Regions from separate parts of the Stenotrophomonas sp. 86156_Sma genome, predicted to be linked through region 2. Evidence: predicted binding sites of a transcription regulator. Region 2 holds the regulator's gene; the other holds the start of a gene.
What was found. Region 2 encodes FliA, which starts transcription of late flagellar genes. Its sites were predicted from a motif close to TAAAGTTTNNCNNNCNNNGGCCGATAA; they were not measured.

Region 1 (11,594 bases), 2.2 Mb from region 2:
CCCGGGCGCGTGGTGGTGATGCTCAGCAGCCTGGGCATGAGCCTGTTCTTCATCACCGGCTGGATGCTCTACCTGGACCGCCGCCGCAGCCAGCGCGCCGCGCGTGACCTGCGCCAGTCGCTGCCAGCAACGCCTGCCGATGGCGGTGGTACGCCGTGGCTGGTGGTGCATGCCAGCCAGAGTGGACTGGGAGAACAACTGGCATGGCGCGCCGCCGCGCAGCTGCAGGCGTCCGGTCATGCGGTGCAGGTGCTGCCACTGGCCCGCGTCGATGCCGCGCAGCTGGCACGCACCGCGCAGGTGCTGTGGGTACTGAGCACCTTCGGCGACGGCGAGCCACCGGATGCGGCGCGAGGCGCTGCACGACGGCTGATGGCACAGACACTCGACCTGTCAGGCCTGCAGTTTGGACTGCTGGCGCTGGGTGACCGACAGTACCCGCACTACTGCGGCTTCGGTCGCCAGGTTGATGGCTGGCTGCTCGGCAACGGCGCGCGCCCGTTGTTCGACCGCATCGAAGTCGATGCCGCCTCGGTAGCGGCCTTGCGCCAATGGCAGCTGCAGCTGGGCGCGCTGACCGGCATCGTCACCGATGACAGCGTGCTGCCGGCGGCCACGCAGATGCATGAATGGCGGCTGCTCGGCCGCGACCGGCTCAATCCGGGCAGCATCGGTGGTGCCATCTGGCGCATCCGTCTTGCGCCACCGGCCGACGTGCAGTGGCAGGCGGGCGACATCCTGCATATCGCGCCCCGGCACAACGCACGGCACGCCAGCGCCGTGTTGAAGGCACAGGGGTTGGATCCGCTGCAGCCGCTGCTGGTGGACGGCCACCCGCGCACCCTGCTGGCGCTGGCCAGTGAACGCGAGCTGCCCGAGGCCGACGCCGCGCTGGCGGTGCAGGATGCCTGCCTGTGGCTGTCCGGATTGCCAACGCTGCCCGGACGCGAATACTCCATCGCCTCCTCCACGAGTGATGAAGTGGTGGAACTGGTGGTGCGCCTGGTGCATGACCTGTCGGGTCGAGCCGGGCTGGGCTCGGGCTGGCTGGCGCTGCATGCCCCGGTCGGTGCCAGCATCGTGGCCCGTGTGCATCGCAACCCCGGTTTCCATCGCATTGGCGGTGTGCCGATGATGCTGATCGGCAATGGCACCGGCATCGCGGGTCTGCGCAGCCTGTTGCGCGAAGCTGCCCATGCAGGCGAGCACGGGCACTGGCTGCTGTTCGGTGAGCGCCAGCGCGCGCACGACTTCCTGTTCGCCGACGAGATCGAAGTGTGGCAGGCCGATGGCCATCTCGCGCGGGTGGACCTGGCGTTCTCGCGCGATGGGGAAGGTGGTTACGTGCAGGATTGCCTGCATGCCGCCACCGATGCGCTGCGCGAATGGATGCAGCGTGGTGCGGTGATTCATGTCTGCGGCTCGCTGCAGGGCATGGCCGAAGGCGTGGACCAGGTGCTGCGCGCTGCGCTGGGCGATGAGGTTGTGGAAGCGCTGCTGGAGACCGGGCGCTACCGGCGCGACGTGTACTGAGCCACAAGGGTAGTGCCGGCCGCTGGCCGGCAGGATCATCGACGGTGCCGGCCAGCGGCCGGCACTACCGGAGCGGGATCAGGCCGCAGCGCGCGCCTGTGGCATCAACTGCAGACGGAACGCGCCCACGGCTTCTGCCAGGGCATGCACCTGCGCCTGCATCTGCGCGGTCGAGGCCCCCGCCTCTTCCACCAGACTGGCGTTGCGCTGTGTACTGGCCTCCATCTGCACGATGGTCTGGTTCACCTGGGCGATGCCGGCATGCTGGTCCTGCGACGCGCTGCGGATCCCGGCCAGCAGATCCGCCAGCTGCTGCACGCTGCCGACAATCTCGCCCATCGTGGTGCCGGCCTGTTCGGCCTGCTGGTTGCCCTGGCCCACACGCGCCACCGAATCCTCGATCAATCCCTTGATCTGCTTGGCCGCCTCCGCGCTGCGCTGAGCCAGCAGGCGCACTTCGGCAGCCACGACGGCGAAGCTGCGGCCCTGCTCTCCAGCGCGCGCCGCTTCCACCGCCGCGTTGAGCGCGAGGATGTTGGTCTGGAAGGCGATGCCATCAATCAGCTGGGTGATGTCACCGATCCGCCGTGAGGCTTCGCTGATGCCATGCATGGTGGCCACCACCTGGCCGACCGCCTCGCCGCCACGCTGGGCCACTGCCGCCGCGCCCTTGACCAGCGCATCCGCACGGCCCGCGGCATCGGCATTGCGGCCAACAGTGTCGGTCAGCTCGTGCATCGACGCTGCCGTCTCTTCCAGGTTGGCCGCCTGCTGTTCGGTACGCTGCGACAGATCATGGTGACCGGCGACGATCTCACCAACACCGGTGTCGAGGCTGGACGTGGCCTGCTGGATGCGGGTGACGATGCGGCCCAGTTGCGCGACGGTGGCGTTGGCATCGTCGCGCATGCGCGCGAACACGCCCTGCAGTTCACCTTCCATGCGCACGCTGAGGTCACCGCGGGCCAGCGCGGCCAGAAGCGCCTGCAGATCGCCAAGGTTGGTCTCGAAGGTGGTCAACAGGCGATTGATGCTGGTCGACAGCGTACGCACAAAGCCCTGCTTCCCCTCCAGCGCGATGCGACCGTGCAGGTCACCGTGCGCGGCCGCGTCGACCAGGGCTGCCACTTCGGTTTCCAGCAGGGTTTCCAGCGCGCGACTGCGCCATTCCACCGCCACGCCGAGGAAATGCCCCTCGTCGACAATGGGATTGGCGATCAGCTGATAGCGGACACCGCAATGGCCGATCTCGCGTTCTTCGCGTTGTCGCACGCCGGCCAGGCTTACCAGTGCCGGATGCAGGCGTACCGCATCGCTCCCCACCAGCTCATCGCCCTGACGTTCCAGCTGCTCCAGCAGCGCCGGATTGGCGTACGCCACCAGGCCTTCGGCATCGACCACCATCAGCCCGGTCTGCGCACTGTCCAGCGCCTGGCGCACGCGGGTGTTGCCGCGCGCCACAGCACGTTCGGTCTCGATGCGCGCACGCAGGCGCTGCTGCATGTCGACCAGGCGTCGGGCCAGCTGGCCGATCTCATCGTTGGCGTTGTAGACGCGCAGCGTGGTGTCCAGGCGGTCGTCGGCGATGTCGCTGGCGAAACGCAGGGTGTCCTGGATCGGCTGGCGCACCGCACGCAGCACCAGCACCAGGCTGGTGATCAGCACGCCGGCCACCAGCAGCAGGGTCAATGCGAACAGCACGCTCATCGTGCGCGCGCCGACCTGCTGGCGCGCCTGCGCCCTGGCCAGCGCTGCCACCTGCACCTGCTGGAAAGCGGCAAGCGCCGGCGCTACGCCCGCGGCGGTATCCAGCAGCGACTGCGCTTCCACATCCAGGCCGACGCGGGCAGCGGTATACCCCAGCAGGGCGCCTTGATAGCCCTCCATCCCGGTGCGCAGGGCGTCCTGCGCATCCGCGGGCAGGCCCGCCAGCGCGAGGTCGAACGGCAGCTTTTCCTCGCTGGCGCGGTCGGCGTGGGTGGAATCACCGTCGAGCAGCAGCAGGGCCTCTTGCCTACGCATCTTCTGCAGGGACAGCGCCAGCGACGGCCGCTGCAGCGCATCCACCTGTGCCTGCAGGGTTTCGGCGGCCTGCTGCAGCTGTGCAGCGAGGCCGGCCTCACCGCGGCCCATCTCGTCGACCCGTTCAAACAGGGCGGCGACACCCTGCGAGAACGCGTCGGCCGATTCGGTCAGCACCTGCAGCGCCATGCGCCGGCCGGCGTCCATCGGCATCGCGCGAAGCGCCTGCAGGTCAGCCTGCAGGGCCTTCTGTGTTGCCAGCAACTGGCTGCGGTCAGCATCATCGAAACTGCGTGCATACTGGGTCTGCAGGCGGCGCGCTTCGGCCACCCGCGTGGACAGGCTGGCAGCCAGATCGCTGCCGCGCTGGTAGCTGGCCTGGCTGCGCGCGGCCAGGGCGTTGGCATGGCCAGTCCAGGCGTAGACAGCGGCGATCGCCACCAGCCCCAGGCCACAGACCCACAGGGTCGCCTTGAGCTTGTTGGCCACGCTGAGCCGGTGTGGTTGCAGCCACAGCAGCAGGCCGGGGGACGCCGAGCGCAACGTGGCAAGACGCGTGCGCAGGGACCGGAGGTGGGGGACAACGGCCGACATGACAGACTCCAGGCGGAAGGACGCACCTGTATCGGCCGAATTCAGGGCAACTTTAGGCCTTTTTTCGTCTGCGTCCCCCGTCACTGGCGGACGCGGTCTTTGTACCGGGTGCAGGCGACGGGGGCATGACACGGCCGCCGTGCTTGACCTCAACCCCGGTTGGGGGAGCACAGTGGACCTCCCTTCCCCGCCCGGTGCCCCATGACGACGCTCGATGTCCCCCGCTACCTGCAGCGCCTGCAGCTGGATGCGCCGCCACCACGGACCCTGGCCGGCCTGACCCTGCTGCAGCAGCGCCACAACGCACTGCTGCCCTTCGAAACCCTCAGCTGCCTGCTGCGCGATGCGGTGCCGATCGACCTGGACAGCGTGCAGCGCAAGCTGCTTGACGAGCGCCGCGGTGGCTACTGCTTCGAGCTCAATGGTGGGTTGCTGGCGCTGCTGCAGGCCTTGGGCTTCGATGCCCAGCCATTGAGCGCGCGCGTACTGCTGGCCGCCCAGGACGGCGAACTGACCGCGCGTACCCATCTGCTGCTGCGCGTGCACGTGGACGGCGATGACTGGCTGGTGGATGCCGGTTTTGGCAGCCTGACCCCGACCGTACCGCTGCGCCTGCATGACCCGCAGCCGCAGGCCACGCCGCACGAACGCTACCTGTTGCAGCGGCTGGAAGACGGCGGTGATTTCGTGCTGTCGGCCGAATCCAGCGAGGGCTGGCGGGCGATGTACCGCTTCGATCTGCAGGCGCCGGCGCCGATCGACAACGTGGTGGGCAACTGGTACGTATGTACCCATCCCGATTCCAGTTTCCCCGGCCAGTTGCGCGCGTCGCTGACCGGGCCGGACTGGCGCCGCACCATCGGCAGCGGCAACTACACCGAGTACCGCCCCGGACAGGCACCGGACAAGCGCCCGCTGCATGATGTGGGTGATGTGCGCGACGTGCTGGAGCAGCGCTTCGGCATCCAGCTTCCGGACGACCCGCGGCTGGATCCCGCAATCAACGACTGGCTGCAGCGCTCACGCGCCGCGACGCTGTAGAGTCGAGCTTGCTCGACTGATGCATCTACGGCGACGTCAAAATCAGTCGAGCAAGCTCGACTCTACAGATGCGCGCACCGCAGCGTTGACGTTACGGCGCTGTGCGCGCCTGCAATGCGATACGGTTGCCTTCGCTGTCGCGGATCTCGGCCACGCGCCAATCGCCGGCATCGGCCGGGCCGAAGCGCAGCTCGGCTCCGGCCTGCAGCGCACGGTCGAGGCTGGCATCCAGGTCACCGACGCCGATGTAGATGCGCGCGCCCTGCTCGGAAGGCAGATAGTCCGCGCCGTGCACCAGCGCAATGCTGGCACCGGCGGCCTCATCGGAGAACGGCAGATAGGCCATCCGGCAGTCGTGCAGCACGATAGGTTCGTCCACCGCAACCTGCAGCCATCGCTGGTAGAACGTGATGGCCCGGTCCAGGTCAGTCACCGGGATTTCCACATGCAGGATCGGGTTCACTGACATTCCTTGCCACGTCCACTCAGATGATGCGCAGGGTAATCGCCTTCAGCACTGCACGGGTGCGATCGCGGGTGCCCAGCTTGTCGAGTATGGCGGACACGTAGTTCTTCACCGTGCCCTCGGCCAGGAACAGGCTGCGCGCGATCTCCTTGTTGCTGTAGCCCCCGGCCAGCAGGCGCAGGATTGCCACTTCACGTTCGCCGAAGGTATCGGTGGGCGGCGCTTCGTCGTGGAAGCGGTAACGCGCGCGCACCGGATCGGTACTGACCGGCAGCAGCAGGGTCTCGCCAGCGGCAACGCGTTCGATGGCCTCGCGCAGGTCGGCCGGCGCGGCATCCTTGAGCAGGAAGCCCTGTGCGCCGGCCTCGCTGGCGCGCAGCAGCAGATCACTTTCATCGAAGGTGGTCAGCAGCAGCCACGGCGTGGCATCGCCGCGCGCCCGCAGCTGGCGCAGTGCCTCGATCCCATCCAGCCCGGGCATGCGGATGTCACTGAGCACCACGTCCACGCGCTGCGTATCCAGCGCATCCAGCAGGGCCTGGCCATCCTCGGCCTCCAGCACCACGTCCACGCCCAGCCCCTGTAACAGGGCGCGCAGGCCTGCACGCACCAATGCCTGGTCGTCGGCCAGCGCCACCCTGATCATGGCGGCACTCATGCCGGCAACCGCGCGGTCAGATGCATGCCGCCCTGCGCGGTTCGGGCCAACTCCAGCCGCCCCTGTACGGCCGCCAGACGCTCGCGCATGCCGGCGATGCCATTGCCCTCGCGGATGCGTTCGGCGCGCTGGCCGTCATCGCGGATATCGATACGCAACTGGGAATCCTCTTCACTGATCGTCAACCACACGGTGTCTGCATTGCCGTGGCGGGCGGCGTTGGTCAGGGCTTCCTGTACCAGCCGCAGCACGGTCTCGGCCATCAATGGGTCAGCCACGCGCACCCCGTCGCCGATCTGCAGCTGCAGCTTCGGTCGTGGGAAGGGTGCGGCCAGCGCATGCAGCGCGGTGGCCAGATCGAGGCCGCGATCATCGCGCATCGACTGCACCACCTGGCGGATGTCGGCCAGCAACTCGCCTGACAACTGTTCCACCAACACCAGGTCCTCGCGGCCGGCCAGCGCAGGGTCAGCGGCCAGGGCGCGCAGGTTGAGCCGCATCGCGGTGAGCTTGTGCCCGGCCACATCGTGCAGCTCGCGCGCAAGGCGAAGGCGCTCGGCATCGCGTGCGCTGTCGGCCAGCAGCGCGCGGGTGGCCAGCAGGTCGGCGTTGACCCGGGCCAGGTCATCGCGGGCCAGCGCCGTGCTGCGCGCATAGTGCGCGGTCAGCGCGGCGAAGGCCTGGAAACCGCCATACAGCAGCACCACCAGCAGCGGCTGGCTGAAGCCGCTGTGGCGCAGCACGGCGTACACCGCCAGGTTGGCCAGCAGCGCAACGCCCAGCACGAAGCGCGGCGGCCAGTGTTCGGCCAGCTGTGCAACCAGCACCACCAGCAGCACCGGGGCGGTACCGGTACGCGGCTGCAGCGCAACCAGCACAACTGCCAGCAGCGCCTGCAACACCGCAGCGGCGGCGCGCACGCGGGATGGCATCGACGCCCAGCCGTGCACCACGAACAGCAGCAGGAACACAGCAAGCAACAGCAGGCTCGGCCCGGCGCCACTGCGCTGCACCGCGAACGACAGGCCGACCACCAGCACGGTGATCAGGCCGGCGAGGCTGAGCGGACGCAACAGATGGCGGAACAGGCTGGGCATGGCCAGATGCTGACGGCCGCGCACGCCGGCGGCAATGGGTCCGGCGCAGAAAGTGACTTCTGGCACGTCGAATCGATGACCACTGGCCCTGAACCCGGTGCAGCGCCCCACGCAGACTGGCTCCACACCGCCACACACACTTCCGGAGCCACTGCCATGATCCGCACCGCCCTGCTCAGCACCGCCTTGACTGCCCTGGCCCTGGTCGGCAGTGCCCACGCCGCCGACCTGGCCGTGACCGTGCACGACGTCCGCGCGCAGACCGGCACCCTGCGCGTTGCGCTGGTCGACAACGCCGCCGCCTGGGACGGCAAGGCCAAGCCCGTGCAGGCCCAGCAGGCGGCGCCCAGCGGCGACAGTGCCCACTTCACGTTCAAGGGCGTGCCGGCCGGCAGCTATGCCGTGCTGCTCACCCACGACGAGAACGACAACGGCAAGCTCGACACCAACCTGGTCGGGATGCCGGTGGAAGGCTACGGCTTCAGCAACAACCCGCAGGTGATGCGCAAGCCGACCTTCGACGAGGCGCGCGTCGACGTGCCGGCCGCCGGCACCGCCATCGACATCACCCTGCGCTGATTCCGCATCCATACCCGAGGCCACCATGGACCGTCGCCGCTTCCTTCGTACCCTGCTCAGCAGCAGTGCCTGCCTGGCCCTGGGCGCCACCGCGCTGCGCAGCGCTCCCGCCTTCGCCGGCGACCCGGCGCGGTTCGCGCAGGGCATGCAGGAACACCCGTGGCTGCTTGGCTGGCGCAGCGTCGGCAGCGAAAGCCTCGGCCCGACCACCGTGCAGTTGCAGGGAAAGCTGCCGTCAGGCCTGGCCGGTACGCTGTACCGCAACGGCCCGGCGTGGACCGAGCGCGATGGCTTCCGCTATGACCACTGGTTCGACGGCGACGGCATGGTGCATGGCTGGCGCTTCAATGGTGATGGCAGCCTGACCCATCACGGGCGCATGGTCGCCACGCCGAAATTCACCCGTGAACAGAAGGCCGGCCGCTTCCAGTATCCGGCTGCCGGCACCAGCGTTCCCGGTGCGCTGGCAGTTCGAAACAACGACGATGCCAACGTGGCGAACACTTCGGTAACCATGATCAATGGCCGCCTGTTCGCGCTGTGCGAGTCCGGTTCGGCGTTCGAAGTAGATCCCGATTCGCTGCAGACACTGGGTCCGGTGACCTGGCGTCCGGACCTCGCTGCACTGCCGTTCTCGGCGCACCCGCTGCGCGACCGCGACGGCAGCCTCTGGAACTTCGGCTCGATCAGCCTGATGGGGGGCCATGGCCTGCTGGTCTGGCACATCGGTGCGAACGGCCAGCTGCGCAGCGCCAATGTGATCGAAACACCCGAGCATGGCTACCTGCATGCCTTCGCGATGACCGACCAGCACCTGGTGTTCGTGATGATGCCGTTCGATTTCACCGGCGCAGGTGGCAGCTTCTTCGAGCGCATGCAGTTCGCACCGCAGCGTCCGGTGCGCATCGCGGTGGTCGCCAAGGATGCGCCGGACAAGGCGCAATGGTTCGAGGCCCCGTTCGCGGCGATCTACCACTTCGGCGACGCGTTCACCCGCGATGGCGGCATCGTGCTGCGCGCAGTGCGCCACGACGACATCAATGAGGCGCGCTCGCCGATGAAGGAAGCGATGGCCGGTGATGGCGCACACGCGGCCAACAGTGGCGCCAGCCTGGTCGAGCTGCATCTGGACCTGCGTGGTGGACAGGCCCGCTGGCAGATGTTGGGCATCAGCGCAGTGGAGTTCCCGTTGTTCGACCCGCGCTCGGCGAACACACGTGGCGCACGGCTGTATGCGCCGACCATCGACGGCACGGCCAATGCGCCGTACTTCAATGCCGTGGCCGCGTTCGACATCGAGCACGGGCGCCGCCAGCTGTGGAACTATGGCCCGGACATCATGGCCGAAGAGCATGTGTTCGTACCGCGCCCGGGCAGCCGCAACGCCGATGATGGCTGGCTGATCGGCACCCTGCTTGACCCGATGAACAAGCGCAGCGGCCTGGCGGTGCTCGATGCCCGCCACCTGGACGACGGTCCGCTGGCACAGGCCTGGCTGCCCTATGCGGTACCACTGGGCTTCCACGGCACCTTCGCCGCGCGCGGCTGATTCCACGCCACGCGGACACCGTTATTGGCATGCTGGGTCTCCCCTGCCCCGTGGAGTCCCGCATGTCCCTGGCCGACCACCGAAGTACGCTGGCACCGCACGGTTTCCTGCGCGTGGCGATCAACCTGGGCAACCCGGTGCTGGCACAGGGCGATGCGCGCTCACCGCGCGGCCCCTCACTGGAACTGGCTACCGCATTGGCGCAACGGATGGGGGTGCAGGCTCGCTTCACCTGCCACGATGCCGCAGCCTCGGTGGTCGAGGCAGCAGGCGAAGACGGCTGGGATCTGGCCTTCCTGGCCATCGATCCGGCACGCGCCGACCGCATTGCCTTCAGTGCCCCGTACCTGGAGATCGAAGGTACCTATCTGGTTCGCGCGGACAGCCCTGCGCAGCAGGTAGCCGACCTGGATCGCGAGGGGCTGCGCATCGCGGTGGGGCGTGGCGCGGCCTATGACCTGTTCCTCAGTCGCGAACTGCGCCATGCCACGATCGAGCGGGCGGAGACCTCGGCGGCGGCCATCACCCTGTTCGATCAGCAGCGCCTGGATGCCGCCGCCGGTGTACGCCAGCCGCTGGAAGCATGGGCGCAGGCGCATCCCGGCCACCGTGTGCTGGCCGACCGCTTCACCGCGATCCAGCAGGCAGTGGCGGCGCCGGCCTCACGCCCGGCCGATGCATTGCGGGCGTTGTTCGAGGAAGTGGAGGCGATCAAGGCCGGCCCGTTGCTTGAGGAAGCGTTCGCGCGTGCCGGGCAGGCGGTCACGCTGGTGCGATGACTGTAAAGTCGAGCACCAGCAGTCGAGCATGGCTCGACGCTACAGATCCAGATGCAATGGTCGAGCATGGCTCGGCACTATAGATGTGCGTCTGCCATGTGCCGCACGTGCTCGGCGGCCTGCGCGTGCAGCCAGTCGCGGAACGCAAGGAAACCGCGATGGCTGGCCGAGCGCTGCGGGTACACCAGCCAATGCGGCCAGTCGGTCTTCAGGCGCTGGCTGGACAGTGCGACCAGCTGGCCCGAATCCAGCAGCAGCCGCGCCCGCGTCACCCGCCCGAGCGCTACGCCCACGCCATCCAGAGCGGCGCGATGGTGCGCCTCCGAATCATCCAGCACCGCCACGAAACGCGACGGCGGGCTCTGCCCGCTCAACGCGAACCAGGCGCCCCACGCGCCGTCCGGATCACCGAGCAGCGGCCACCGGGTCAACGGCACACGGTCAATGCCGCCCATGCGTTCGATCAGCGCCGGGCTCGCCATCGGCACCAGCCACTCGTCGAACAGCGGTTCCACCACCAGGCCCGGCCATTGCCCGCTGCCCAGACGCAGCGCGGCGTCGAACTGGCGCTGCCGCTCGAAATCAATCAGGCGTTCACTCGACTGCAGGTTGATCTCGATCTGTGGATGCTCGGCCACGAAGTGACCCAGGCGCGGCACCAGCCAGGCCGACGCCATCGACGGCACCGCGCTGATCGTCAGCACGTGCTCGGCACGTGCGGCATAGGGCTGGAAGGCTTCGTTGATCGCATCCAGATGCGGTCCGACCTGGTCGAGCAGGCGCTGCCCCTCAAGGGTGAGGGTGACACCACGCGGCTGGCGGATCAGCAGCGGCTGCCCGAGCCGTTCTTCCAGTTGCCGCATCTGATGGCTGAGCGCACTGACGGTCAGGTTCATCGACGCCGCCGCGCGCGACAGGTTGCCGAGCCGGGCAGCAGCCACGAAGCCCTGCAGGGCATGGAGCGGAGGGCGGGACATCAGGCTTGAATTCCTCTCAAGGCATGCTTGCGGAAATGTCGCTTTTTGCCCGTCCATGCTGCCCGTATCGTGCAATCCACTCAAGTGGACGCACGCTCATGAACATCTTCAGCGGCTTGTTGTTCCTGCACGGCCACGTGGCCAGCGCCGAGCTGGCACGCCAGCTGGCCAGCCCGTCGCCGACGCCGCCGCCCAGCACCGCCCCCGGTAGTGCCGGCCGCTGGCCGGCAACCTCGCCGACCGGGAAACCTGCAGCTGCCAGCCAGCGGCCGGCACACCCCTAACGCTGCAGCGCTTCC
Region 2 (11,594 bases):
GAAGATTTGCGCCGCGCGGCCGATATGCCCTGCAACCCGGAGTTGAACCATGCCGTCGCGTGAGTACGCCAAGCTGACCAAGACCTTCCCGCTGTCGGCCACCCGCAGCGAGCCGCTCGGCCCTGTGCGCACCATTGCGGTCACTGGCGGCAAGGGCGGCGTGGGCAAGACGAATGTGTCGGCCAACCTGGCCGTGGCACTGGCTGGCATGGGCAAGCGCACGCTGCTGCTGGACGCCGACCTCGGCCTGGCCAACATCGACGTGATCCTGGGGCTGAACCCCACCTTTACGCTGGCCGACTTGGTCGCCGGCCGCTGCACGCTGGATGACGTCATCGTCGAAGGCCCGAACGGCGTGCTGGTGGTCCCGGCCGCATCCGGCCGCCGCCACATGGCCGAGCTGGCCCCGGCCGAGCACGTTGGCCTGGTCAACGTGTTCTCCGAACTGGAGCGCGAGCTGGACATCATGGTGGTGGACACTGCCGCGGGCATCACCGATGGCGTGCTGACCTTCTGCCAGGCCGCACAGGACACCGTGGTGGTGGTCTGTGACGAGCCGGCCTCGATCACCGACGCCTACGCACTGATCAAGGTGCTGTCGCGCGAGCGCGGCGTGGACCGCATCCAGGTGGTGGCCAACATGGTGCGCGACCCGAACGAGGGCCGCGTGCTGTACGAAAAGCTGACCCGCGTCTGCGAGAAGTTCCTTGCCGATGTCTCGCTGAACTACCTCGGCTGCGTGCCGCAGGATGACTGGCTGCGCCTGTCGGTGCAGCGCCAGCAGCCGGTGGTGAAGGCCTATCCGTCCAGCCCGGCGGCGCTGGCGATCACCGAGATCGCGCGCCGTACCGCGCGCTGGCAGGCGCCGACCGAACCGCGTGGCGGCGTCGAGTTCTTCCTCGAACGCATCCTCAAGCAGCGTGGGGTGACGGCATGAAAGGCGCAGCCCAGTACAGGGAAGTGCAGCGCTCGGCGGCGAACGAAGTCATCGCCCAGCATTCGGACCTGGTGCGGCGCATCGCCCACCACCTGGCCGCGCGCCTGCCGGCCAGCGTCGAGGTCGACGACCTGATCCAGGCCGGCATGATGGGACTGATCGAAGCCTCGCGCAGCTATGACGCCGACCAGGGTGCTTCTTTCGAGACCTACGCCTCGATCCGCATCCGTGGTTCGATGATCGACGAGATCCGCCGTGGTGACTGGGTCCCGCGTTCGGTGCACCGCCGTGCACGTGATGCCGCCGCCACCATCCGCCGCCTGGAACAGAGCAGTGGCCGTGCCGCCAGCGCCACTGAAGTGGCCGCCGCGATGGAGATGCCGCTGCCCGAGTACCTGCGGCTGATGGAAGACGCTGCACGTGGCCAGGTGCTGAGCCTGGAATCGCGCATCGAGGACCAGGGCGAGCTGGACACCGTCGCCCAGGGCGGGCCGACACCGCAGCAGGTACTGGAGCGCGGCGAGTTCGGTCGCGAGCTGGGCAAGGCCATCGGCCACCTGCCCGAGCGCGAACAACTGGTGCTCTCGCTGTACTACGAGCAGGAACTGAACCTGAAGGAGATCGGCGCGGTGCTCGGCGTGAGCGAGTCGCGGGTCTGCCAGATCCACGGCCAGGCGGTACTGCGCCTGCGTGGCCGGCTGAAGCTGTTCGAGGCTGCCGACGCAGGCCTCGAAGAATGAACATCCCCGAGGCGGCTGCCCCCGGCCATCCGGAATGAACAACAAAGGAATTCTGCTTTGAACAAGAACATGCGCATCCTGATCGTCGACGACTTCTCGACCATGCGTCGAATCGTCAAGAACCTGCTGGGCGATCTGGGCTTCACCAATACCGCCGAAGCCGAGGACGGGCATGCCGCGCTGTCGCTGCTGCAGAGCCAGCCGTTCGATTTCGTGGTCACCGACTGGAACATGCCGGTGATGACCGGCATCGAGCTGCTCAAGGCCATCCGTGCCGATGCCAAGCTGAAGACCCTGCCGGTGCTGATGGTCACGGCAGAAGCCAAGCGCGAGCAGATCATCGAAGCTGCCCAGAGCGGCGTGAACGGCTACATCATCAAGCCGTTCACCGCGCAGACGCTGGAAGAGAAGCTCGGCAAGATCTTCGAACGCCTGGCGGCCAGCGCCTGATGGATACCACGGTCGACAAGAACGCCCTCGCCCTGCGCCTGCAGGAGGCCCTGGACGCGCTCGAATCCGGTGACGAGGCCGCCTGGCGGCAGCGCATCGACGGGCTGGTCGCGCTGCGCACGCAGCCGATGATGAGCGGCCTCTCGCGGCTGGCCCGCGAGCTGGGACAGGCGCTGGGCGAACTGCCGACCGTGCCGAGCGAAGCCGGCGAACTGGACGACGCCTGCGCGCGACTGGACCACGTGGTGGCGATGACCGAACAGGCGACGCACCGCACCCTGGACCTGGCCGAGGAATGCCGCAGCCTGACCGAACAGCTGCGCGCCGAAGGCCTGCAGCCGGGCCAGGACGCGCAGCTCGAGCGCATCCGCCACAACCTGACCGAGATCGCCCTGACCCAGAGCTACCAGGACCTGACCGGGCAGATCATCCGTCGCGTGGTCGGCATCGTCCGCCGCGTGCACGAAGGCTTCGGCGCGCTCGGCCTGCCGCCGGAACAGCATCGCACCGACCCGGAACTGGCCGGGCCGGCACTGAAGGGACTGGACCGCCACGCGGTCTCGCAGAACGACGCCGACGACCTGTTGTCGGATCTGGGGCTGTAAGCATGAGCGCGGTATCCGACGACATCACTGCCGATTTCATCATCGAGGCGCAGGAGATCCTGGATCGCCTCGGCGAACAGCTGGTGTCGCTGGAGCAGGCACCGCAGGACAGCGACCAGCTCAACGCGGTGTTCCGCGGCTACCACACGCTCAAGGGCGGCGCCGGCTTCCTCGGCGTCACCGCCATGGTCGAGCTGTGCCATGCCGCTGAAGAGGCGCTGGGCGCCGCACGTGCCGGCCAGGCCGTGCTGCAGGCCCACCACTTCGACGCGGCCCAGCAATCGCTGGACTACCTGCAGTCGATGCTGGACGCGGTTTCCTCCGGCACCGAGCCGGGCTATGCGCCGCCGGACCTGATCGCACAGTTCGACGTGCACGGCGGTGCCGTGGTTGCACCCGCCGCCGCCGCAGCACCCACCGCGGGTGGCAGCGACCTGATCACCGACGACGAATTCGAGGCTCTGCTCGACCAGCTGCATGGTGGCAACGCGCCGACCGCGGTCGCGCCAGCGAAGAAGGCCGACGACGGACTGATCAGCGAAGACGAGTTCGAAGCCCTGCTCGACCAGCTGCACGGTGGCGCGGCACCGGGCACCAAGCCTGCGGCCGTGGTGGCACCGGCACCGATCGCAGCGCCGCGCCCGGTCGCCGCACCGGCACCGGCGGCGAAGCCGGCCGCCAAGCCGCTGGCCGAGGCCGAACATACCGTGCGCGTGGACACCAAGCGCCTGGACGCGATCGTCAACCTGATCGGCGAACTGGTGCTGTCACGCAATCGGCTCAAGACCCTGCGTGCACGCCTGCGCGATGAAGAGCTGGACCGCGCCGTGTCCACTCTGGATATCGCCACCGCCCGCCTGCAGTCGGCAGTGATGCGCACCCGCATGCAGCCGGTGGGCAAGGTGTTCTCGCGCTTCCCCAAGGTTGCCCGCGACGTCGCCCGCTCGCTGAAGAAGGAAGTGGACCTGGAACTGATCGGCGCCGAGACCGAGCTCGACCGCAACCTGGTCGAAGCGCTGGCCGACCCGCTGGTGCACCTGGTCCGCAACGCCATCGACCATGGCGTGGAAATGCCCGACCTGCGCGAGGCACAGGGCAAGCCACGGATGGGCCATGTGCGCCTGTCCGCACAGCAGGAAGGCGACTACGTCAGCATCGAGGTGCAGGACGATGGCGCCGGCATCGACCCGGAAAAGCTGCGTGCCAAGGCGCGCGAGAAGGGCCTGATCGATCCGGAAGCCGCCGCGCGCCTGAGCAGCGAGGAGTGCCTGCACCTGGTGTTCCTGCCCGGCTTCTCGACCAAGCAGCAGGTCACCGACATCTCCGGTCGTGGCGTCGGCATGGACGTGGTGCAGTCACGCATCCGCGAACTGAGCGGCCAGATCCAGATCCAGTCGGAGCTGGGCCGTGGCAGCCGCTTCCTGATCCGCGTGCCGCTGACCCTGGCGATCCTGCCGACCCTGCTGGTGCAGGCCGGCGAGGACGTCTATGCGCTGCCGCTGGCCCGCGTGATGGAAGTGCTGCACGCGCCGCGCACCTCGCTGGGCTGGTTCGATGGCCGTGCCGTGCTCGACCGCCGCTCGCACACGCTGCCGCTGGTCGATCTGCGCCAGTGGCTGGATGTGACGCCGGCCGCCTCGCCGCTGCTGACCATCGTGGTGCTGCAGGCTGGCGAAGCGCGCTTCGGGCTGGTCGTGGACCAGGTACGCGGGCGTGAGGAAGTGGTCATCAAGCCGCTGCCGAAGGCGCTGCGCGGCCTGCGCGGTTATGCCGGTGCAACCTTGATCGGCGATGGTCGCATGGCGCTGATCCTGGACGTGGACGGGCTGCGATGACCCCCGCCGGGCCATGCCCGGCGCCCCGAAAACTGTGACTACCGTCTGTACGCGATCTACCGGTGTCTCAAGTCCCATTCATACACGCCGATACCGGAACCATGGATAGACTCAGCCTCATTGGACTCTTTCTCGCCCTGGCCTCGCTGGTCGGCGGCAGCATCCTCAAGGGCGCCGGCCTGGCGTCGTTGTGGTCGCCTGCGGCGTTCGTGATCGTCATCGTCGGCACCGTCGCCGCGATCCTGCTGCATACCTCGCCGGCGGTGTTCAAGCATGCCTTCAAGATCGTGCGCTGGGTCGTGCGCCCGCCGCACAGCGATCGCCGCGAACTGATCCAGCAGATCGTCGAGTGGAGCAACATCGCCCGCCGCCAGGGCCTGCTGGGCCTGGAATCGCAGGTGGAAGCACAGCAGGACCCGTTCCTGCGCAAGGGCCTGCAGCTGCTGGTGGACGGCGTCGAACCCGAATCGATGCGGCACATGCTGGAAATCGAACTGGGCAGCCAGGAACACCAGGACCAGGCCGGTGCCAAGGTCTTCGAAGCGATGGGCATCTATGCACCAACGCTGGGCATCATCGGTGCCGTGCTTGGCCTGATCGCGGTGATGAAGAACCTGGCCGACCCGAGCAAGCTCGGCCACGGCATCGCCGCAGCGTTCACCGCCACCATCTACGGCATCGCCTCGGCCAACCTGCTGTTCCTGCCGGTGGCCGCCAAGCTCAAGAGTGTGATCTCGCACAACACCCGCGACCGCGAAATGGTCATCGAAGGCCTGATCTCGATCGCCCAGGGCGAAAACCCGCGCAACATCGAAACCAACCTCTCCGGCTTCCTGCACTGACATGGCCCGCCGCAAGCACCACGAAGAGCACGCCAACCACGAAGCATGGGCGATCCCCTATGCCGACCTGATGACGCTGCTGCTCGCCTTCTTCGTGGTCATGTACGCGATTTCCTCGGTGAACGAAGGCAAGTACCGGATCATGGCCGACGCACTGACCGATGCCTTCGGGGGCGCGCCGCGCACGATCAATCCGGTACAGGTGGGTAACAAGCAGGTGCAGGGTGGCGGCTGGGACAGCCCTTCGGTGATCAAGTCCGGCACCAAGATCGGGCCCTCGGCGCCTGCGCCGTCGCACGACCCGACCCTGCTGCCGTCGATGGCCTCGCAGATGCGCATGCCTGTTTCGGTGCACAACCAGGAGCAGATCGCGCGCGCCGAGCGCCAGCTCAACAGCATCGCCGACCGCCTGACCGCCGCGCTCGCGCCGCTGATCGACCGCGGCATGATCAGCGTGCGCCGCACCGAGCTGTGGATCGAAGTCGAGATCAACAGCGACATCCTGTTCCCCACCGGCTCGGCGGCGCTGGACGTGCATGCGCGGCAGACCCTGGCCAGCCTGGCCGAGGTCCTGCGCGACGTACCCAACAGCGTGCGCGTGGAAGGCCACACCGACAACGTACCGATCGCCACCGCCACCTTCCCGTCGAACTGGGAACTGTCGGCCGGGCGCGCGGCCAGCGTGGTGCACCTGTTCGCCGACCAGGGCGTGCAGCCGTCGCGGCTGGCGATGGTCGGCTACGGCCAGTTCCGCCCGCGCGAAGAGAACGACAGCGCGCAGGGCCGCAACCGCAACCGCCGGGTGATGGTCATCATCCTGGCAGACACCTCGCACTCGGTGGACCCGCTCGGCCAGCGCCTGAACGCAGCCACCGGCGCCACCCGGAACACCGATACCGAACAAGCCGCGGCAACTCCGGCTACCGCCCCCACCTCCCCCATCGCACCGGTGAAGTTGCCGCCGGTGCCGGCTGGCAGCCGCGTCGGCGCCGCCGTTCCCCCGGCAATGAAGGAGTAATCCGATGCGCATCTGGGCAGTCGCCAACCAGAAGGGCGGAGTCGGCAAGACCACCACCACCCTCGCCCTCGGCCGCGGACTGGCCGCACTTGGCCATCGCGTGCTGCTGATCGACCTCGATCCGCACGCCTCGCTCAGCCGCGCGTTCGGCGTACCGGTGGACCCGCCGCCGGCTGGCGTGCTGGAGCTGTTCGGCGCCCCGCCCGCCGATCTTTCCAGCCTGTGCCATGCCAGCAGCATCCATGGCCTGGACTATGTCTGCGCACAGTCCGCGCTGGCCACGCTGGAACGCCGCAGCGCCAACCAGCCTGGCCTTGGCCTGGCACTGCAGAATGCGCTTGCGCGCCACCAGGGCCAGCACGACTACATCCTGCTGGACTGCGCCCCCACCCTCGGCCTGTTGATGATCAATGCGCTGGCCGCAGCCGATCGCCTGATCATCCCCACCCAGGCCGAGCCGCTGGCCCTGCATGGCCTGGATGGCATGGTCCGCACCGGCGAGATGGTCGAACGCTCGCGCCGCCGCCCGCTGCCGATCTCGATCCTGCCGACCCTGTTCGACCGCCGCACCCGCGCCGGCAACGAGTCGCTGCGCACGATGCAGGATCGTCACGGCAGCCGTGTGTGGGAAGACGCGATTCCGATCGACACCCGCATCAGCAACGCCGCCGGCCTGACCCTGCCGAGCGTTGGTGAGGATTACCCGGGCCGCGGCCTGGCCGCCTATCGCCGCGCGCTGAACTGGATCCTCGGCGAGGATGCCCGCGCCCTGGAGCAGGCCGCATGAACAGCACCGGTGTACTGGACGACTACCTGGACGAACTGCTGGGCGAAGCGATCACCGCGGCACCACCGGCTGCACCGCCGCCGGCGAGCGACGAAGCGTGCCCAGCAATTGCAGCCGACGCCGAACGCGAGCCGACCTGGGATGACCTGCCGGCCGAGGTGATCTACGAAACCGAGACCGTCGCCGCTGCGCCTGCCGTCGACAACGCCGCACTCGAAGCCGCCTTCGACGCGGCCGCAACGGCTGAGCGCGAACCCACCTGGGACGATCTGCCCGCCGAAGTGATCTACGAAACGGAGACTGTTGCTGCTGCCGCGGCAGAGGACGACGCAGCACTGGAGGCCGCCTTCGAGGCCGCCGCAATGCCTGTCGCCGTCCCCGAGCGCGAACCGACCTGGGATGACCTGCCTGACGAGGTGATCCACGAGACGGCCCCTGCTCCCGCCACCGCCAAGTCCGGCCCGGAACCTACATGGGACGACCTGCCGGACGAAGTGATCTACGAGACCGATCCGGCCGACAGCCATCGACTCGCCCACACTGACAGCCCCGGCCTGGAAGCCGCGTTCGAGGCCGCTGCCGGCGGCGAGGACGTTCCTGCGCCACCAGCGGCCGTGGTCGCAGCACCCGCTCCAGTTGCACGCACCGATGCCGCGCCGCCACCGCGCGTGGCTGTGGACGCGCCAGCAGGCAACCGCCCGAGCAGCTGGCAGGAGCTGCAGGCACAGGCACATCGGCCCGCCAGCAGCCCGCATCCGCAGAACCGACGCGCCGGCGAGCGCACCTCGCGCTGGCTGCGCCTGCGCTGCGGCACCCAGGCCTATGCACTGGAACTGCTGAAAGTGCAGGAAGTGGTGCTGCCGGTGCCGCTGCTGCCGTTGCGCGGCACTGCGCCGGCCATGCTGGGCATCATGAACCTGCGTGGCCAGGTGGTACCGGTTATGGACCTCGGCCTGCACCTGGGCGCCGCGGCCGCCGAAGACGACTCACAGACCCGCATCGTGGTGCTGGAGGAAGACGGCGAGACCATCGGCCTGCGCGTGTCGGCAGTGGAAGATGTCGCCAACCTCACCGATTCGCAGATCGAACCGCCCGATACCGCGCGCATCTGCCAGATCTCCAACGACCTGTTCCGTGGCGTCGCCCGGGTCAGCCAGCGCCCGATGATCCTGCTGGATGCCACCCGCTTGTTGAGTTGAGCGGAAAAAGGGGACGGAGGGGATTAAGTCGCAATCGACCAGGCTCTCCCGCAGCCACCCTCGGCAACGGCGACCACGCAGTGGGGGACGTAAGGTATTGATCCAACGGATCAACGCCTTGCGTCCCCGACAGGCACCGCATCGGCGCAAAGCGCCGAGCCAGTTGCGACTTAATCCCCTCCGTCCCCTTTTCAACAGCGACCGCATCGACGCACCGCATCGATTCCCCTAAAGAACCCCGCCGGGGTGCCGTTATGGATCACGGAACCGTTTGTCCGGAGCAACGATGAGCACTGTCGAACTGGGTGGGGATCTCGGCATCGAGAGCACCACCGAGCTCAAGAACCGCCTCGCCCCGCTGGTGGCGCAGGCAGGCGAGCTGACCCTGGATGCCAGCCAGGTCGCCCGCATCCACACGGCCGCCGTGCAGGTGCTGTGTGCGTTCGTGCAGGCCCGCCGCGAGGCAGGCCTCGGCACCGGCTTCCTCGGTTGCACTGCAACCTTCCGTGACGCCGCGCGCCTGCTGGGCGTCACCCAGGCCCTGGGCCTGGACGTAACCCATGACAACCTGAAATCTGTGGAGAACGCTGCATGAGCGCACGTATCTTGGTGGTGGACGATTCGGCGTCAATGCGCCAGATGGTGTCCTTCGCCCTCACCTCGGCCGGTTTTGCCGTCGAAGAAGCTGAAGACGGCGCGGTCGCGCTCGGTCGCGCCAAGGGCCAGCGCTTCAATGCGGTGGTCACCGACGTCAACATGCCGAACATGGACGGCATCGCGCTGATCCGCGAACTGCGCCAGCTGCCGGACTACAAGTTCACGCCGCTGCTGATGCTGACCACCGAATCGGCCGCCGACAAGAAGTCCGAAGGCAAGGCCGCCGGTGCCACCGGCTGGCTGGTCAAGCCGTTCAATCCGGAACAGCTGGTCGCCACCGTGCAGAAAGTGCTGGGCTGATCGCCCGCCACCGCTCCCCCTCTTCGCTTCCGGACCACCACTGCCATGAGCATGGACCTGCAACGCTTCCACGCCACCTTCTTCGAGGAGAGCCGCGAAGGCCTCGACGCGATGGAGGCTGGCCTGCTGGCCCTGGAATCGGGGCAGCAGGACGCGGAGATCATCAATTCGGTGTTCCGCGCCGCCCACTCGATCAAGGGCGGCGCCGGCACCTTCGGCTTCGACGCGATCGCCGGCCTGACCCATGTGCTGGAAACGCTGCTCGATGAGCTGCGTGCCGGCAAGCGGGCGCTGGAAGGCCACGCCGTCGACGCCATGCTGTCCTCGGTGGACGTGCTGCGCGCCCTGCTGCGCGAAGCCGAACTCGGCCAGGCCGCCGATCCCGCCGCAGTTGCTGCGGTGAAGGCGCGCCTGGAGGCGGTTCTTTCCGGGGAGGCCGCAGCGAGCGCCCCCGCGGCCGCCGCAGCCAAGGTGGACGATACGCCGGAAGCCTGGCAGATCGGCTTCACCCCGGCGCCATCGCTGTTCATGAGCGGCAACGACCCGCTGCGCATCATCCGCGAACTTGAGCACCTGGGTTCGCTGCAGGTGGCTGCGCGCATGGAACGCCTGCCCGGCTTCGCCCAGCTCGACCCGCTCGAGGCCCACCTGGCGTGGGACCTGGGTCTGGTCGGCAAGGTGCCGCGCAGCAAGATCGAAGACACCTTCGCCTGGGTGCTGGACGACTGCGAACTGGACATCCGTCCGGCTGCGCCGCCGAGCCTGGCCACCGAGGCACCTGCCACACCCGCCCCTTCCACACCGGCTGCCGTTGTACCGGCGGCACCCGCCGCCGCTGCCAGCAGCGCTGGCGGCCAGGAAGCCGAAACCTCGATCCGGGTCAGCGTCGACAAGGTCGATGCGCTGATCAACCTGGTCGGCGAACTGGTCATCACCCAGGCCATGCTCAAGCAGGTCTCGCACGCGCTGGACCCGGTCCACGCCGAGAGCCTGTTCGCCGGCCTGGACCAGCTTGAACGCAACACCCGCGACCTGCAGGAAGCGGTGATCGGCGTGCGCATGCTGCCGGTCGATGCGGTGTTCCGCCGCTTCCCGCGCCTGGTCCGCGACCTGTCCAGCCGCCTCGGCAAGCAGGTACGCCTGCGCACCGTCGGCGAAGGCACCGAACTGGACAAGGGCCTGATCGAAAAGATCGCCGATCCGCTGGTGCACCTGGTGCGCAACTCGATTGACCACGGTCTGGAAATGCCGGACGTGCGTCGCGGTGCGGGCAAGGACGAGACCGGCACGATCACCCTGGCAGCCTCGCATCAGGGCGGCCATATCGTCATCGAAGTCAGCGACGACGGCCGCGGCCTGGACCGTGCCAAGATCCTGGCCAAGGCCACCGAACGCGGTCTGGCGGTGCCGGACAACCCGACCGATTCGCAGGTCTGGGACCTGATTTTCCAGCCGGGTTTCTCCACCGCCGATGCAGTCACCGACCTGTCCGGCCGTGGCGTCGGCATGGACGTGGTCCGCCGCAACATCCAGGCGCTGGGGGGCGAGGTCCAGATCGAAAGCAGCCTCGGCGCTGGCACCCGCACGCTGATCCGCCTGCCGCTGACCCTGGCCATTCTCGACGGCATGACCGTGGCGGTGGCCGGTGAAACCCTGATCCTGCCGCTGGCTTATGTGCTTGAGGCCCTGCAGCCGCAGGCCGAGGACATCCGCAGCATGGCCGGCGAAGGCCGCGTGCTGCGCGTGCGTGGCGAGTATCTGCCGATCCTGTCGCTGAGCGAGTACTACGGCTACGGCAACCGCGCACCGGGCAGCGAATCGCTGGTGGTGGTGGTTGAAGGTGATGGCCAGAAGATCGCACTGGAAGTCGACGAGCTGGTCGGCCAGCAGCAGGTGGTGGTGAAGAACATCGAGAACAACTACCGCCGCATCGGCGGGGTGTCCGGTGCCACCATCCTCGGCGATGGCCGCGTGGCCCTGATCGTCGACATCGGTGGCCTGGTGCGCTCGCTGCGGATGCCGCAGGCCGCCTGATCCACACAGCAAGCGTGCACTGAACCGCCGCCCTCCGGGGCGGCGGTTTTCGTTTGCGCGCACGGCCACGATCTGACCGCGCTCGCTTCGCCAGGCATACCGTGAACTCCGTCTGCACGAAGGTTTCGGGCGCAACCTTGCCGCTCAAGCGAAAGCCCTGTCATGGCACCACTTTCGCGCCGCCGTCCCT

Region 1: the regulator FliA is predicted to act here: its motif matches at 4,178-4,204, upstream of ACZK33_RS21045 (methyl-accepting chemotaxis protein).

The regions. Positions count from the first base shown of each region.
Region 1 is NZ_CM151157.1:4,548,291-4,559,884, forward strand. Features, by position in the region: gene ACZK33_RS21040 (PepSY domain-containing protein) at 1-1,533, shown strand, start outside; gene ACZK33_RS21045 (methyl-accepting chemotaxis protein) at 1,612-4,149, opposite strand; gene ACZK33_RS21050 (arylamine N-acetyltransferase family protein) at 4,351-5,190, shown strand; gene ACZK33_RS21055 (VOC family protein) at 5,282-5,653, opposite strand; gene ACZK33_RS21060 (response regulator transcription factor) at 5,676-6,314, opposite strand; gene ACZK33_RS21065 (sensor histidine kinase) at 6,311-7,411, opposite strand; gene ACZK33_RS21070 (DUF2141 domain-containing protein) at 7,568-7,990, shown strand; gene ACZK33_RS21075 (carotenoid oxygenase family protein) at 8,016-9,539, shown strand; gene ACZK33_RS21080 (ABC transporter substrate-binding protein) at 9,602-10,318, shown strand; gene ACZK33_RS21085 (LysR substrate-binding domain-containing protein) at 10,396-11,295, opposite strand; gene ACZK33_RS21090 (hypothetical protein) at 11,394-11,579, shown strand; gene ACZK33_RS21095 (alkaline phosphatase) at 11,576-11,594, opposite strand, start outside.
Region 2 is NZ_CM151157.1:2,383,380-2,394,973, reverse strand. Features, by position in the region: gene flhF (flagellar biosynthesis GTPase FlhF) at 1-63, shown strand, start outside; gene ACZK33_RS11205 (MinD/ParA family ATP-binding protein) at 50-937, shown strand; gene ACZK33_RS11200 (RNA polymerase sigma factor FliA) at 934-1,677, shown strand; gene cheY (chemotaxis response regulator CheY) at 1,735-2,127, shown strand; gene ACZK33_RS11190 (protein phosphatase CheZ) at 2,127-2,732, shown strand; gene ACZK33_RS11185 (chemotaxis protein CheA) at 2,735-4,567, shown strand; gene ACZK33_RS11180 (flagellar motor protein) at 4,669-5,409, shown strand; gene motD (flagellar motor protein MotD) at 5,411-6,427, shown strand; gene ACZK33_RS11170 (ParA family protein) at 6,432-7,214, shown strand; gene ACZK33_RS11165 (chemotaxis protein CheW) at 7,211-8,413, shown strand; gene ACZK33_RS11160 (STAS domain-containing protein) at 8,700-9,008, shown strand; gene ACZK33_RS11155 (response regulator) at 9,005-9,370, shown strand; gene ACZK33_RS11150 (chemotaxis protein CheA) at 9,416-11,404, shown strand.